2 regions of the Gordonia sp. SL306 genome follow, and region 1 is predicted to be linked to the other one. Evidence: riboswitches for the same ligand, from Rfam matches in the RefSeq annotation. Region 1 holds a riboswitch; the other holds the start of a gene.
What was found. A riboswitch is a leader RNA that binds a small molecule or an ion and turns the genes downstream of it on or off. The one in region 1 is predicted to bind cobalamin.
Positions count from the first base shown of each region.

Region 2: it holds a riboswitch for cobalamin, as region 1 does, so the genes downstream of both, cobN (cobaltochelatase subunit CobN) here and OVA31_RS18800 (FecCD family ABC transporter permease) in region 1, are expected to answer to the same signal.

Region 1 covers NZ_CP113063.1:4,105,598-4,109,377, forward strand. Annotated here, with positions in the region: gene OVA31_RS18790 (PepSY-associated TM helix domain-containing protein) at 1-538, opposite strand, end outside; gene OVA31_RS18795 (hypothetical protein) at 658-1,185, opposite strand; cobalamin riboswitch at 1,231-1,446, shown strand; gene OVA31_RS18800 (FecCD family ABC transporter permease) at 1,536-2,573, shown strand; gene OVA31_RS18805 (ABC transporter ATP-binding protein) at 2,573-3,349, shown strand; gene OVA31_RS18810 (ABC transporter substrate-binding protein) at 3,346-3,780, shown strand, end outside.
Region 2 covers NZ_CP113063.1:5,032,840-5,036,619, reverse strand. Annotated here, with positions in the region: gene cobN (cobaltochelatase subunit CobN) at 1-2,362, opposite strand, end outside; cobalamin riboswitch at 2,422-2,558, opposite strand; gene OVA31_RS23070 (precorrin-3B synthase) at 2,598-3,758, shown strand; gene OVA31_RS23065 (precorrin-8X methylmutase) at 3,771-3,780, shown strand, end outside.

The DNA of each region.
Region 1 (3,780 bases):
GTTCGCTGTACAGGCGGCCCGGTTCTCCGAGGTGGAGGTGTCGATGCAGCTGGCTGATCCAGGTTCGAAGCGGCAGCGCTGCGGCGCTCCCGTAACTCACCAGTTCGCCGACCGGGCGCGCGGTGGCGGGATCGACGAAGACCGCCATCCGCTCCGATTCTCCCAGCGACGGGTCATCGAACAGCACGCGCGTGGTGTCGCCCGGCGCGGCTGCCGGGCGTACCGCGGACAAGGCGAGGTCCGGTCGGGCGGCCATCGCCGCGCGGATCTGATCGGCGACGGGCCGGGCCGGACCCGTGCTGTCGGTGTGTAGTTGCTCGCGGTAGACGACCTTCTCGAGTCCGGGTGCCAGTGCGTAGAGCCCTCCGCTGACAACCGCGACGATCAGAAACGGTGCGATCAGGATGCCGGCATAGAAATGGAGTCGTCGCACCAATGGCGCCCAGCCGTTGTGGCGCCCACCGGGCGGGCGACCGGCCGGGTCGGTAGGTGGCGAGGAGTCGAGCGGCTGACGGGGTGGTTCTTGGGTGAGGGACACGGAGGTCCGCCTTTCGGGAGCTGGACGCGACGCCCGACAGATGACGTCGTGCGCATACGCGAAGAGCCGACCGCCGCACGTGGTCGACACGCGAGCAGGTCAGCGAGGGTGAGGAATGGTCACATCGCCGAGAGCGGGGGACCCCGGGTGCCCACGGGGCGGACACACCTGCGGCCGGGTCGCAGGCGGTCGTCGGTCGCGGGCAGCACGCTCCAGGACGTCGCGACGTCCACCGGTACCGAGATGAGCGTGAGAACGGTCCGGATCACCACCGACAGAGCGGCTATCACAGCGGTCTCCAGACCGATCGCCAGAGCGACCGCCACCACGGTGGCGACGATGTGAAAGGTCGCCATCGAGGGAGTCATCAGGGTGGCGTGGTGATGAGACAGAGCGGCGAGTGCGAGGTGACCCACGAGCTGTCCGCCGACGAGCATGCCGACGAGGCCCGGCCACCCGGCGCGCTGCGGGGAGACGGCGGATGCGGTCCAGCCGAGCCCCGCACACACCGCGACCAGAAGCGTGAGAGCCGTGGAGTCGGGCAACCCGCCACCCGCGGCTGCGTGCGCGATGATCGAGGTGACCCCCGACGACGCACCGACGACGCAACCCCGAACCTGGTCGAGGGTGCGGGCCTGCGGGTGCATGGCCCGCATCCTATGACGGCACTGCGCCGCTGATCGAGTCGGCTGCTAAGTTCGTGCTGCGTCGGTCTCGCGTCCGGTTCGTCCGGATCGAGCGCAAGAGGGAATCTGGTGAGAATCCAGAGCTGCCCCGCAGCGGTGACCGGAAACGACAGCGGCCAGGAGCACTGGGTCAGCGATGACCTGGGAAGCGGCCGTCAGTAGGTGGCACGAACCGTGCCGTGTCCGGGAGTCCGAAGACCTGCCGACGTGACCGCGGCGGCGTGCCGTGGTCGACATCGACTCCGTGGGACATGGTCGGTGCCGCCGGTCTGTCGGCGTCGCCGTGTGCCCTGGGTATCTGACGAGGTGCGATGACCGGGCAGTGGTGGCGCGTGAATGTGTTGAGCGGACTGTGCGTGTCGGGGCTTCTGGTCGTCTCCGTGCTCGGGCTCGTCTTCGGTACGGCACACGTCCCGTGGCGTGATGCCGTCGGATACGTCTGGGCCGACCTGATCGGCGGAGTGGTCTCCGCAGGTGATGCCGCCGATTACCGGATCATCGTCGATTCGCGGCTCCCTCGCGTTCTCACCGGTGCCCTGGTCGGCGCGGGTTTGAGCACCGTCGGCCTCGTCGTGCAGGCGATGGTTCGCAACGCGCTGGCCGATCCGTACGTGCTGGGCATCTCGTCGGGAGCGTCGGTGGGTGCCACCGCGGTGGTGCTGTTCGGGGTCTTCGCCGGGGCGGGCATCTATGCGCTGCCGACGGCGGCATTCCTGGGCGCGTTGATCGCCACCGTCGTCGTATTCGCCATCGCACGATCGGCCGGTGGTCTCACTCCGCTGCGGCTCGTGCTCACCGGGACCGCTCTGGGCTACGGATTCTCGGCATTGACAACGGTGCTGGTCTTCCTCGCGCCCGCCGGGGATGCCGCTCGTAGCGTGATGTTCTGGTTGCTGGGCAGTCTCGCCGCGACGAGCTGGCGCTCCGTGTGGCTCGTCGCAGTCGTGGTGCTGATCGGGCTCGCGGTCGTCGCCGGACTCGCCCGGCAGCTCAACGCCCTCGCGATGGGCGATGAGGTGTCGGCGTCACTCGGGTTGCGCGCCTCGCGATTTCGCATGCTCCTGTTCGTGGTGGCCGCACTCATGACCGGTGTCATGGTCTCGGTGTGCGGCGCGATCGGGTTCGTCGGGCTGGTGGTGCCGCATGTGGCCCGTCTCTTGGTGGGGTCCGACCATCGCCGTCTGGTGGTGGTGACACCGCTCATCGGCGCGGTGTTCCTCGTCGCCGCGGATCTGCTGGCCCGAACCCTCGTCCCCCCACAGGAACTCCCGCTCGGCGCGATCACGGCAGCGGTCGGCGTGCCAGTCTTCCTGCTCCTGATGCGTCGTCGCGGCACGGAGGCGGTGTGATGCGAGAGGTCGACTACGACCAGGTCGGTGTCGAGATCGGACACACGACGATCCTGCGCGACGTGACCGTCCATGCGCCGCGGGGCAGTTTTCTGGGGATCATCGGCCCCAACGGCAGCGGTAAGTCGACGATGCTTCGTTGCCTGTATCGTGCGCTCGATCCGACCAAAGGTCGGGTGCGGGTGGGGGACCGGGACGTCGCGTCGATCAGCATGCGGGACAACGCTCGTCAGGTCGCCGCCCTGACCCAGCGGATCGCACTCGACTTCGACTTCACGGCCGCCGAGGTGGTCGCGACAGGTCGACTGCCGCATCGGTCGCTGACGACGTCGACTGTCCGCCGCGATCGCGAGATCTGTGTCCAGGCGATGAGCGACGCGGGCGTCACCCATCTCGTCGACCGAGCCTTCACCTCGCTCTCCGGTGGTGAGGCGCAACGGGTCCTGATCGCCCGGGCATTCGCGCAGGAGCCGGAGGTCCTGGTGCTCGACGAACCGACGAACCACCTCGATGTCCGACATCAGTACGCGGTACTGCGCGCGGCGCGCGACCGAGAGGTGACCGTCGTCGCGGCGTTGCACGATCTGAACATCGCCGCGCAATTCTGCGACCGGCTCGTGGTGCTCGCGCACGGTCGGGTCGCGGCCACCGGCACACCGCGCGAGGTCCTCACACCTGCTGCGATCCACCGCTTCTTCGGTATCGGCAGCCATGTGTTCGACCACCCACGACTGAACGTGCCACAGGTCATCTTCGATGAGAAGGAAGCGGAATGAGAACGAGATCGGTGATCGTCTGCCTCGCGGCACTGCTGGTGTTGTCGGGTTGTGGGGCGCAGGTGGAGGAGGCCGCGCCGGAGTCCGGCAGCGCAGCTGTGACCGTGCAGAACTGCCGAGTACCTCTGACCGTGCCCGGACGCCCCGACCGGGTGGTGACCAACGACACCGGCATCACCGAGATCATGTTCGCGCTCGGTCTGTCCGACCGGATGGTGGGCTACACCTCCTACGCCGGCAAAGAACGGGACATCGAATCCTCCCCGTGGCGGGCAGATTTCGGGCGGACGACCTCCCTGGGAGACGGCTTCACACGTGAGGTCGTCCAGTCGGCGGATCCCGACTTCGTCTTCGCGGGGTGGAACTACGGGTTCAAGGAGGCGACCGGGGTCACCCCGGAATGGATTCGCACCCTGGGCGCGACGCCGTAC
Region 2 (3,780 bases), 930 kb from region 1:
GCAGGATCTGGTCGATCTCGCGGCCGGTCTGCCGCAGGCGCGGCACCACCTCGCGCGCCGCGAATCCGAGCACATCGGCCACCGCAGGCGGATGACCGGCGGCCACGGCGTCGACGGCCGCGTGCGTCCAGCCCTCCTTCGCACAGGCGGCGACGAGTTCTCTGGCGGTGGTCTCCACGTCGTCGACCGAGTTGCGGGCCGCGCTGCCGTCCTCGGTGAGACCGAGGGCCTCGCGCAGGCCGGGTAGTGCCTGCGTGCCGCCCCACAGCTGACGTGCTCGCAGCATCGCCAGGACGAGGTCGACCTCGCTCTCGTCCTCGGGTGCCTGGCCGAGGACGTGGAGACCGTCGCGGATCTGAACGTCCTTGATCTCGCAGAGCCAGCCGTCGACGTGCAGCAGCATGTCGTCGAAGACGTCCTCGTCGGGACGTTCGGACAGCCCGAGGTCGTGGTCCATCTTGGCGGCGGTCAGCAACGTCCAGATCTGCTGACGGATCGCGGGCAGCTTGGCGGGGTCGAGCGCGGAGATGTTGGCGTGCTCGTCGAGCAGTTGCTCGAGCCGGGCGATGTCGCCATAGGACTCGGCGCGCGCCATCGGAGGGATGAGATGGTCGACGAGCACCGCGTGGGCACGCCTTTTGGCCTGCGTGCCCTCCCCCGGATCGTTCACCAGGAACGGATAGATCAGCGGGACGTCGCCGAGAGCGGCGTCGGTACCGCACGCGGCCGACATCCCGAGGGTCTTGCCGGGCAGCCACTCGAGATTGCCATGCTTGCCGACGTGCACGATCGCGTCGGCGCCGAACCCGTCGATGTCGGCGACACCGGCACCGCGACCGGTCAACCAGCGGTAGGACGCCAGATAATGGTGCGACGGAGGCAGATCGGGATCGTGATAGATCGCGACCGGGTTCTCGCCGAACCCGCGCGGCGGCTGCACCATGAGGGTGATGTTGCCGAAGCGCATGGCGGACACCACGATCTCGCCGTCGGGGCGTGACGACCGGTCCACGAACAGATCACCCGGCGCAGCTCCCCAATGCTGTTCGACGGAGCTCCGCAGGTCGTCGGGCAGCGTTGCGAACCATCGGCGGTAGTCGTCGGCGGCGACGCGGATCGGGCTGGCCGCCAGCGTCTCCTCGGTCAGCCAGTCCGGGTCCTGCCCGCCCGTCTCGACGATGGCATGGATGAGGGCATCGGAATCCTCTTCGGCCAGTCCGGGTATCGCGTCCGGACCGGCGTCTGGTCCGATGTCGTAGCCGGCTGCCCGCAACGCGACCAGGAGGTGGAGCAGACTTCGCGGGGTGTCGAGCCCGACGGCATTGCCGATCCTGGCGTGCTTGGTCGGGTACGCCGAAAGCATCAGTGCGACACGACGATCCGACGGAGGAGTACGTCGCAATCGGGCGTGTGCCATCGCGATCCCGGCCACCCGGGCGCAGCGTTCCGGATCCGGCTGATACCAGGGCAGGCCGTTCTCGTCGAACTCCTTGAACGAGAACGGCACCGTGATGATGCGCCCGTCGAACTCGGGTACGGCCACCTGCGTGGCCACGTCCAGGGGCGAGAGGCCGTCGTCGGTCGCCGCCCAGTCGGCGCGGGAACCGGTGAGACACAAGCCCTGCAGAATCGGGACGTCGAGCGCAGCGAGCCGTTCGATGTTCCACGCGTCGTCGTCGCCACCGGCCGATGCCGTCGCCGGTGTGGCGCCGCCGGCGGCGAGGACGGTCACCACGAGCGCATCGGCGGTACCCAGTAATTCGATGAGATCGTCGGGCGCGGTGCGCAGCGACGCGCAGTAGATCGGCAGAGCGCGCCCGCCGCGATCTTCGATCGCCGCGCAGAGCGCCTCGACGTAGCGGGTGTTGCCGGCGAGGTGCTGTGCGCGGTAGTAGAGGACGGCAATGGTGGGAGCAGAGGTGACGGCGGCCTGCGCCGGGCGCTCGAGCACACCCCACGCCGGGGTCTGCTGCGGCGGATCGAAGCCGAGACCGGTCAGCAGAACGGTGTCGGACAGGAAGTTGTGGAGGTTGACGACGTTCTCCACGCCACCCGCCGCGAGATAGTTGTGCGCCTCGGCGACCACGCCTGCCGGCACGGTCGAGTGCGCCATCAGGTCGGGGTCGGGCTGCTGTTCGCCGGAACAGACCACCAGCGGTTTGCCGGTCGCCGCCACCGCGGCGAGCCCGTCCTCCCAGGCCCGTGTGCCACCCAGGATGCGCACGACGACGATGTCGGCGTCCGCGGCCAGCGGGCCGATGTCGTCGACCAGGATGCGCGACGGGTTGGCGCCGGAGAAGTCGGCGTCGGAGGCCGCTGCCGTGATGAGGTCGGTGTCGGAGGTCGAGAGCAGCAGGATCATGGTTCTCCTCGCCGGGATGGCGCGCCCGGTGTGTCGTCGGTGGTGCCGTCTGTCGTGCGTGTCGGGGGTTACCGGAGCGCAGGTCTGGCTTCGGTGTCCTCGGTCGTCTACCGGCGAACACCGTCACAGTGGCGCGACCGCGTCGGATTTGCACCGGCTTCTGCCGCTCCTCGGTGCGTTCAGCCTAGTCAGCGCGGGCGTCGCGGCCCTGCGGCGGGGGCCTACCCTGGGAGAGGTGACCGAAGCTGTCCGGCGCGATGCCACCGACCGCTGTCCCGGCGTGTTCAGCACCCACGCCGCCGCCGACGGCGCGGTTGCCCGGGTGCGGCTCCCGGGCGGGCGTATTCGGCCCGCTCAGCTCGAACTCCTCGCCCAGGCCGCGACCGCGCACGGCGACGGATATCTCGAGTTGACGGCGCGGGCCAATCTCCAGTTGCGCGGACTCACCGATGTCGATGCGGTGGCGGACGCGGTCGTCGAGGCAGGGCTTGCCCCGAGCTCGACGCACGACAAGGTCCGCAACATCGAGGTCAGTGCATTGACCGGCCGGATCGGCGGCATCGCCGACGTGCGGCCGCTCGCGGATCTGCTCGACGACCGGCTGCAGGCGGCCGAGGTGTCGGCGGCGCTCTCCGGCCGTTTCCTCTTCGGCCTCGACGACGGCCGCGGCGACATCGCGCGCCGGGAACCCGATGCCTGTGCGATCGTCCGGTCGGCCGATGGGTCCGGCGAGATCGTCGTCGACGTGCTGGTGGGCGGCACAGCCCTCGGCTCGGCCCGCGGCGACGACGCGATCAGCGCGGAACTCCTGGCCGTCGCCACGGACATGATCGCCATCTGCCCCGGTGCGTGGCGGGTCAGCGATCTCACCGAGGCGCAGCGAACCGAGCTCGACGACCGGGTTCGCGCGCGGCTGGCGCCGGCCGTCGGAGGTCCCGACCCGGGGCCTGCCGACCCGATCGTCGGCTGGTTCGACCAGGACGACGGCCGTGTACTGCTCGGCGCCGTCGTCGAGCTCGGCCGCCTGCCCGCGCGGCTCGCCGAGTTCGTGGCCGCCGTGCAGGCACCGATCGTCGTGACCCCCGACCGCGAGATCCTCATCTGCGATCTGGACGAAGGTGTCGCCGAGACGGTGGTGCGGGTCCTGGCGCCGATGGGCCTGATCTTCGACGCCGGCTCCCCCTGGGCCACGGTCAGCTGCTGTGTCGGAGCCCCGGGATGCGCAAAGTCGCTGGCCCCGGTCCGCGAGGATCTGCTGGTACGGATCCGGGACGGTGAACCGGTGACCGAGCGCGAACACTGGGTGGGGTGCGGCCGTCGATGCGGCTCCCCCAGCGGTCCCCATCGCAGTGTCGAGGCGACTCCCGACGGTGGGTACGTGACGCACCGTCGATAGGCTGGCCGCACCATGAGCGACT